4 regions of the Enterobacter sp. ECC-175 genome follow, and region 1 is predicted to be linked to each of the others. Evidence: predicted binding sites of a transcription regulator. Region 1 holds the regulator's gene; each other region holds the start of a gene.
What was found. The regulator LexA, encoded in region 1, represses DNA repair genes until DNA is damaged. The targets are predictions, from matches to a motif close to TNCTGTATGTACATACAGNA.

Region 1 (2,203 bases):
CTGCGAATGCGAGGGCTACCAGCCCTGCCTGACGACAGGCGGCACGCCAGACGTCGCGCAGCTGGCCGCTTTTCCCTGCGCCATAGGCCTGACCGGAGTGCGCCTCAACGGCATAGGCAAAGCCGTCCAGCGCATAGGCCGTAAAGGTCAGCAGCGTCATCAGAACCGCATTGACCGCGACAATCTCAGGCCCAAGCCGCGCGCCGTAGACGGTCAGCGCGCCAAAGCACAGCTGTAGCAGAAGCGAACGCAGCATGATGTCGCGGTTGAGCGCCAGCAGCTTGCGAATATTGCCGCGCCAGGCCTTTTTCAGCAGCGCAACCGAGATCCCGCGCATCGCCAGCACGCGCCAGACCATCCCTAATCCGATGAGAAGCGTGCCGTACTCCGCCACTACCGTCGCAAGAGCCGCTCCCTGCACGTTCATGTGCAGGCCGATGACTAGCCACAGATCGAGGACGATATTAAGCAGGTTGCCCACCACCAGCAGGATCACCGGGGCGCGGGCATACTGAACGCCCAGCAGCCACCCGAGCAAAACGAGGTTTGCCAGCGACGCGGGCGCACTAAGCCAGCGGATCGCCAGAAAACGCCTCGCCTGCTCAAGCACCGCCTCGCTGCCGCCGACGATATGCAGCGCTAAATCAATAAGCGGAGAGCGCAGCAGGACAATCAGTATTCCTGCGCCCACCGCCAGGATTAACGGCTGCACCAGCGCGCGCGCCAGGCGCAGCGGATCTTTCGCGCCATACGCCTGCGCCGTCAGCCCGGTGGTGCTCATGCGCAAAAAGAGCAGCAGCATAAAGAGGAAGCTGGTCGCCGTTGCGCCAATCGCGACGCCGCCCAGATACACGGGAGAGTCAAGGTGGCCAATCACCGCCGTATCAACAAGCCCCAGGAGAGGAACGGTGATATTGGAGAAGATCATCGGCAGCGCAAGACGCCACAATGCTTTATCGGAAGCCGTCAGCAGAGACATGGGAAAATACCGGGGACGATAATACGAAACGGGCCGCGGAGAAACCGCAGCCCGTCAGGAAGAGATTACAGCCATTCGCCGTTGCGGATAACGCCAACCGCCAGGCCCTCGATGGAGAAGCTCTGTTCGCGCAGGTCTACCACAATCGGCGTGAACTCGTTGTTTTCCGGCAGAAGCTGCACGGTGTTGCCCTGTTTTTTCAGGCGCTTAACGGTCACTTCGTCATCAATACGCGCGACAACAACCTGCCCGTTGCGCACGTCCTGCGTCTTGTGAACGGCCAGCAGGTCACCGTCAAGAATCCCGATGTCTTTCATGGACATCCCGCTAACGCGCAGCAGGAAGTCAGCGCTTGGCTTGAACATCCCAGGATCGACCTGATAGTGGCCTTCAATATGCTGCTGCGCCAGCAGCGGCTCACCGGCTGCAACGCGGCCAACCAGCGGAATACCCGTCTCTTCTTCGACAAGCAGACGAATACCGCGAGACGCGCCGGAGACGATCTCAATCACGCCTTTACGTGCCAGCGCTTTCAGGTGTTCCTCGGCAGCGTTTGGAGAACGGAAGCCCAGACGCTGCGCGATTTCCGCACGCGTGGGTGGCATACCCGTCTGGCCGATATGATCCCGGATGAGATCAAACACCTCTTGCTGCCTGGTCGTTAACGCTTTCATTCCGCCCCCTGGGTGTATATACAGTTATGCTGTGAGTATATACAGTCAAAGGCGAATTTGGAACCAAAAACTGCACAAAAAACCAGGGACTTAATTATTTCTCGAGGCTCATCGGAAATGCGACCAAAGCAGCGTGACCCAGGTTATCGCCGCGACGATAATCGCCAGCAGTACAGCAGCAGACCCCATGTCTTTTGCGCGTCCGGAAAGCTCGTGGAAATCGGAACCGATACGGTCAACAACCGCCTCAATAGCGCTATTGAGAATTTCCACTATCATCACCAAAAGCACCGAACCGATGAGAAGTACGCGAGTTATTGCATCAACATCCAGGAAACAGGCGATGATAACCGCGACGATAGCGGCGACCCCTTCCTGGCGAAAAGCGGCTTCATTGAGCCATGCGGCACGGAAACCTTTCCATGAATAGCCGGCGGCTTTGATGATTCGGGTTAACCCAGTGGTATTATTGGCCATTAAAAGAACCTTTTATTGGAAAGAGCGTCAATAACTACAGCCGCAGCGCGTTTGCTGCCACCTGAAGTATGAC
Region 2 (2,203 bases), 650 kb from region 1:
CACCGGGCCGCACTCGCCGGATGAGCAGGTTCATATTGAAAGCGTGGGCCATTACTGGACGCTGCTGACCGAACTGCTGAAGGCGATTCCTGCGAAGTAATCCCCTCCCCCCAGCCCTCTCCCAATGGGAGAGGGTGAACAACGTCTCGCCACCGGACTTTTTTACAACCCCAACACCAGCTGTCGCTCCAGCTGCGGATCAAGCAGCGTGACGTGCAGCCCCACCAGCCGAACCCCACGCCCTGCCCGCCGTTCCTCCCAGGCCTTTTTTGCCGTTGCGATAAGATCGTCTTTATTCAGGCGCGGCCAGACGTGCTCCTGCGTCGTCTGCTGGAAGTCATTGAACTTCAGCTTGATGCCCTGACGCGCAATCAGCAGGTCGGGCTTTACCTTGCTTAAACGCCGCTCCAGCTCCGGGTAGAGCTGTTCCGTAATGATGGTTTCACACGCGGACCAGTCGTGAATATCTTCACTGAGGGTGCGCTCAACCCCGACGGATTTGCGCAGCCGTTCGCTGTTAACATCACGATCGTCTATTCCCTGACTGCGCTCCCACAGTACGCGGCCAAACTTGCCAAAACGCTTGAGCAGCATCGCCAGATCGCTTCGCTGCACGTCCTCGCAGGTTCGTAATCCCATGCTTTCCAGCTTAGCGGCGGAAACTTTCCCCACGCCGGGAATTTTACCGAGCGGCAGGGTTTTCAAAAACGCCGGAACCTCCTCAGGGGTGATGACGTACTGACCGTTGGGCTTATTGAGATCGGACGCGATTTTCGCCAGAAACTTCACCGGCGCGATGCCTGCCGATGCGGTCAGGTTTAGCTCGTCTGAGATGGTCTGGCGGATCTCCTGCGCCATCAGCGTGGCTGAGCCATGGCAATGCAGGCTGTCAGTGACATCAAGATAGGCTTCGTCCAGCGAAAGCGGCTCAATCAGCGACGTATAGCGAGAGAAGATCTCCCGAATGTGCAGGGACGCTTCTTTGTAAGCTTCAAAGCGGCCAGGGAGGAGCGTGAGATGAGGGCAAAGTTTTAGGGCCATTGCGGTAGGCATGGCGCTGCGCACGCCATATTTTCGCGCGGGATAGTTGGCCGTGCTGATCACGCCGCGCTGAACGCGACTGCCGCCAATGGCGATGGGGATATCCCGCAGCGCCGGATTGTCACGCATCTCCACTGCGGCAAAAAAGCAGTCCATATCAACATGGATAATTTTGCGCATAGTAAGCCCTCACTCGTCACTGGATAAGTATACAGTAAACAAATAAGGGTTGAGAAGCAGCAAGAACGCCGGGTGACAGCTTTGCCTTACCCGGCCAACAAAAGTTAAATAATGCGTTGCCGATCGCGCGCCATTCTTTTTTTCCGCGCATCGCACGGTTCCGGGCAGTCGCAGACCTTTTCCATGCCAATGGATGAAATACCACCGCAGCTGCCCTGAATGCTTTTTCGCTTAACGATCCAGCCTAACGACATGCCGAAGATGACAAAGACAAAAACCACAAAGGTTGCCAGAAACGTCAGCATCATCAGCCTCCAAAGTCATCAAGCATGATGTTCTCATCTTCGACGCCGAGGTCCTTCAGCATCTTAATCACGGCGGCGTTCATCATCGGCGGTCCACACATATAGAACTCGCAGTCCTCTGGCGCCGGATGCTGCCTGAGGTAGTTTTCATAGAGCACGTTATGGATGAACCCCGTGTATCCCGTCCAGTTATCTTCCGGCTGCGGATCGGAGAGCGCCACGTGGAAGGTAAAGTTCGGATTCTCCCGCGCCAGCTGTACAAACTCGTCGTCATAGAACATCTCGCGCAGCGAGCGGGCGCCGTACCAGAAGCTGATTTTACGCTGGCTCCCGAGCCGCTTAAGCTGATCGAAAATGTGCGATCGCATCGGGGCCATACCGGCACCGCCGCCGATGAAGACCATTTCCGCGTCGGTGTCTTTGGCAAAGAATTCGCCGAACGGACCAGAGATGGTCACCTTGTCACCGGGCTTAAGGGACCAGATATACGATGACATGATCCCCGGCGGCGCGTTCGGCACATTTGGCGGTGGCGTGGCGATACGCACGTTGAGCATAATGATGCCCTTTTCGTCCGGGTAGTTAGCCATGGAATAGGCGCGCAGCGTTGGCTCCTTCACGTCAGAGACAAAGCGGAAAAGGTTAAACTTATTCCAGTCGGCGCGGTATTCATCAGG
Region 3 (2,203 bases), 1.6 Mb from region 1:
TTCGCCTTCTCAAGAATTAGCTGGTCTTCTACCCCTTCGCGAAGAAAACGCGTCTGGCGGCTCATGCGCGCGCCGGAGGCCTGCAGCGCCATGGCGACGAAGATCAGGGCGAAGATGATCCAAAACCCAATATTCAACTGCTGGTGAAAATCCGGCGTTGGCGAATTGAACCAGAAAACGTTCAGGAACGGCGTGTTAAAGCGCATCATTTCAATCATGACGTGCGCAAAATCAAGCATGACCGCGTTAATTCCTGCCTGCTTTTCACTGTGGTCGTACATAAACTTGAGTACGGAAATCAGCGTGGAAATGACCGCAGGAATAAAAATAACCCATCCGGCAATACGTTTTAAGACCGCAATGCGTCCAGCCTGTTGATACGTCATCAGTTCCCCTTTCAAAGACGCGTTATTTTTGCGTAAGTTTACCTGCTGCCCATCATTTTCGCCCGTTCTTTAAAACCGTTATGCTAAATTGCGGTAGGTACTTAGCACTTATCGTCTGTCGTACACCCTAAAAAAGGAGACGTTGTGATGTCGACACCGCGCCAAACTCTTGCCGCAATTTTTGACATGGATGGATTACTTATCGATTCCGAGCCGCTGTGGGATCGTGCTGAACTGGACGTCATGGCCAGCCTTGGCGTTGATATTAGCCGCCGTCACGAACTGCCCGATACGCTGGGACTGCGCATCGATATGGTGGTTGAGCTCTGGTATGTCCAGCAGCCGTGGACGGGCCCCGATCGCGCTGAAGTGACGTCGCGCATCATCAGTCGCGCCATTTCGCTGGTAGAAGAGAGCAAGCCGCTTCTGCCAGGGGTTCGCGAGGCGGTCGCCCTGTGCAAAGCTAACGGGCTCAAGGTTGGGCTGGCCTCCGCGTCGCCGCTGCATATGCTGGAAAAAGTGCTGACCATGTTTGAGCTGCGCGACAGCTTCGACGCGCTGGCCTCTGCGGAAAAGCTGCCCTACAGCAAGCCGCACCCGCAGGTGTATATGGACTGCGCCGCCAAACTCGGCCTCGACCCGCTCACCTGCGTGGCCCTGGAGGATTCCGTTAACGGCATGGTGGCGTCTAAAGCCGCACGCATGCGCTCAATCGTCGTCCCTGCCGAAGAGGGCCAGCACGATCCTCGCTTCGCGCTCGCTGACGTTAAGCTCAGCTCGCTGACCGAACTCACCGCACAGCATTTGTTCGGTAAGTAGCGTCAACCACCCGCGTTCTTCGCGCACGGCCTTCGGGGGCGCGGGTTAATCGCTTTAATTGGATTGTGACAAAGAGTTACACCGTCACCTCTTTCATGTACTGTATAAAAACCCTATACTGGATGAATTGACAGTCTCCAGGGTTTTATCATGACGGCGGAAGGCCACCTGCTTTTTTCAATCGCATGCGCGGTGTTTGCTAAAAACGCTGAGCTGACGCCCGTGCTGGCGCAGGGCGACTGGTGGCATATCGTCCCTTCGGCCGTACTGACCTGTCTGCTGCCCGATATCGACCACCCCAAATCGTTTCTCGGGCAGCGGCTCAAATGGATCGCTAAGCCGATCGCCAGAGCCTTCGGGCACCGCGGATTTACCCACAGCCTGCTGGCCGTGTTTGGCCTGCTCACGCTGTTTTACCTGAAGGTACCCGAGAGCTGGATCGTCCCCGCCGACGCCATTCAGGGCATGGTGCTCGGCTATCTGAGCCATATCCTTGCGGACATGCTCACTCCTGCCGGCGTGCCGCTGCTGTGGCCCTGCCGCTGGCGCTTTCGTTTCCCCATCCTTGTGCCGCAGAAAGGCAACCAGCTTGAGCGCGTACTTTGCATGGCACTCTTCGCCTGGGCGGTGTGGATGCCGCAGGGCCTGCCCGAAAATGGTGCAGTGCGCTGGTCATCCCAGATGATCAATTCGCTGCAATTTCAGTTCAATCGATTTATTCATCACCAGATTGAACATTAAACCGACAAAATAATCCCATTTGTCATAAACCATTCCATTTGGATATAAGCGCCACATCACACTTCTGATAACCTTGCGCCAACAGGATCGGTAAAAACCGACCATATAATAAATCAGGAGAACGGGGATGAATTTTCCACTCATCGCGAACATTGTCGTGTTCGTCGTATTGCTATTGCTTCTCGCGCAGACGCGCCACAAACAGTGGAGCCTGGCGAAGAAAGTGCTCGTCGGTCTGGGAATGGGTGTTGTATTTG
Region 4 (2,203 bases), 1.7 Mb from region 1:
TGCCCCATATATGGTGGGCTAGTAATGATAGCATCAACCTTGCGCTCAATTTCAATTGATGAAGCGCTTTGCTGATAAATATTTCGGCTCAAAGAAAAATCAAGCGATGGTAATGAGTTATATACCCGGAGTATTTTCTTTTCGAGCCGAGGGAGCACTGGCCTGTACTCATAAAGCTCGGGAAACTCTGATGGCGGAAACTTCTTTGTTCGAAGATAAGGCACAGTATGACTTGAAGGATATGAGAGAAACCCTGGACGTTGGTGATGAGCAAGGGAAAGTAAACAAGCGAGTCCAAAATCATCGTTATTTGATTTCAAAACTTTTACCCATGCTAATAAATCAACTAAAGTTTCTGGGTTGTAAAATTCCCTTACCCATTCAGGAATGTCAGCAAGCGTTATTGTGGGTTTTATTTTCGCTACTAAAGTAGCGTAATAATCTAATTTCTCATGAACATTATCTAAATCATGAGGCATATAGGGGTTCAGTTTTGCCCGTGAAATCAAGCATGCATAGGGATTGAGATCAGTCCCTACAGCATCTCTTCCTTTTAACCATGCCTCAAGAAGGACAGTACCCGAACCACAGAATGGGTCATACACTAAATCGCCAGGCTTAGAGACGGTCTCGATAGCCCAACCTGCAATTTCTGGCCGCATTTTCCCAATATACGGGGCCACTGTGTGTAGTCGCTCAGTCTTCAATGGGATTTCAGCTGTTGTCATTAGATTCTCAAGGCATGTAAGGGTTCAGGTGTGTTAAGGGGCAATGATACAATTGTTTTAGCCGTCTATAAAGTTGTGTTGACCTCATTTTAACGTTAGAAACGAGGCCTACAGCGTAATGGTAATGGCATTTTGAGCTCATAAAGCGTTGACCATTTTTTCATGTAGGTATACTGTATATAAATACAGTACCTTCAAGGAGGGCCACCATGAAAGTTGAGTTAACCATTGATCGCACAAAGAAACTTCCTGATGGAGCAATTCCCGCTCTGGAAAAAGAACTCCTAAAAAGACTCCAGAATCAGTTCGAAGATTGCACCCTTGTTGTCCGACGTGCTGGTTCGGATGGGTTAAGCGTTTATGGTGGGGCAAAGGAAGCGAAGAAGACGGTTGAAGGGTTCCTTCAGGAAACCTGGGAAAGTGCAGACGACTGGTTCTATTAAGGGTGTACACAGGGGTAGCGCGCATTTTCAGAATACCGCAAATTGCGAATCCCTTTGATGCTGCTGCCGACAATTTCTAATCGCGTCTGTATGTCGCTCAGGGGGGATTTCGTGGAGGGTGTAGTTCAGTCAGATCTGCGAGTGACCATAACCGATGGGAAAGGAAGGGAGCTGCTGTCCTTCAAGTTGGGGGCGGAAGAGCGCTATATAATTTCCACCAAAGATAGCTCCATAACTCACAGAAAACTAAGCAGGGACGATCGTTACTGGTCCAAAGAAACCATTATGGAAGTTGTAAGGGAAATGGCTTCTAAAAATTGACTTGTCACTACGTACGCAATCATAATTCTTGAGCTGGCCTGAACAACCAGCAACCTGACCGCGATGCGCCACGGAGTGAACACCATGGCGCAGTTACAACTCATTAAGCAGTCCTCAGGGATCCTGATCCCGGCTACGCCGGAGACCAGCGATTTGCTGCAATCAAAAATCAAGCTCGGCGCCGTGCTGGTGGCCGACTTCAAACAGGTACGCAATCCTGCGTTTCATCGCCGCTTCTTCGCTTTGCTTAATCTGGGCTTCGAATACTGGGAGCCTACCGGCGGGGCAATCTCCTCCAACGAGCGCAAGCTGGTTACCGGCTACGCTAAATTCCTAGCCTCCTATGGCGGAAACGAAGGCGCACTGCTCGATGCCGCTGAGCACTATCTTGAGCAGGTCGCATACCGCCGGGTCACGAATGGCATTAGCCTGTGCAAATCCTTCGATGCTTACCGCTCATGGGTAATCGTCGAGGCAGGGCACTTTGATGCTATTCAGCTACCTGACGGCACACTCAAAAAGCATCCACGTAGCATCTCATTCGCCAACATGGACGAACTCGAGTTCCAGCAACTTTATAAAGCTGCGCTCGATGTTCTTTGGCGCTGGGTCCTGTCTCGTTCATTCCGCAGTCGCGATGAGGCCGAAAATGTCGCCGCGCAGCTGCTTGGCTTTGCGGGGTGATGGGCATGCAACATTCATGGTTCCATC

Region 2: a site for LexA is predicted at 1,239-1,258, ahead of dinB (DNA polymerase IV). Genes of this name have one in related genera too.
Region 3: a site for LexA is predicted at 1,322-1,341, ahead of V1599_RS11535 (metal-dependent hydrolase). Genes of this name have one in related genera too.
Region 4: a site for LexA is predicted at 900-919, ahead of V1599_RS12300 (DinI-like family protein). Genes of this name have one in related genera too.

The regions. Positions count from the first base shown of each region.
Region 1 covers NZ_CP143776.1:879,601-881,803, reverse strand. Annotated here, with positions in the region: gene dinF (MATE family efflux transporter DinF) at 1-979, opposite strand, end outside; gene lexA (transcriptional repressor LexA) at 1,045-1,653, opposite strand; gene V1599_RS04165 (diacylglycerol kinase) at 1,762-2,130, opposite strand.
Region 2 covers NZ_CP143776.1:1,527,603-1,529,805, reverse strand. Annotated here, with positions in the region: gene pepD (cytosol nonspecific dipeptidase) at 1-100, shown strand, start outside; gene dinB (DNA polymerase IV) at 163-1,221, opposite strand; gene nqrM ((Na+)-NQR maturation NqrM) at 1,326-1,529, opposite strand; gene nqrF (NADH:ubiquinone reductase (Na(+)-transporting) subunit F) at 1,529-2,203, opposite strand, start outside.
Region 3 covers NZ_CP143776.1:2,442,685-2,444,887, reverse strand. Annotated here, with positions in the region: gene V1599_RS11545 (YniB family protein) at 1-386, opposite strand, end outside; gene hxpB (hexitol phosphatase HxpB) at 534-1,205, shown strand; gene V1599_RS11535 (metal-dependent hydrolase) at 1,356-1,946, shown strand; gene V1599_RS11530 (L-cystine transporter) at 2,074-2,203, shown strand, end outside.
Region 4 covers NZ_CP143776.1:2,582,298-2,584,500, forward strand. Annotated here, with positions in the region: gene V1599_RS12295 (DNA methyltransferase) at 1-728, opposite strand, end outside; gene V1599_RS12300 (DinI-like family protein) at 938-1,171, shown strand; gene V1599_RS12305 (DUF1367 family protein) at 1,577-2,176, shown strand; gene V1599_RS12310 (hypothetical protein) at 2,176-2,203, shown strand, end outside.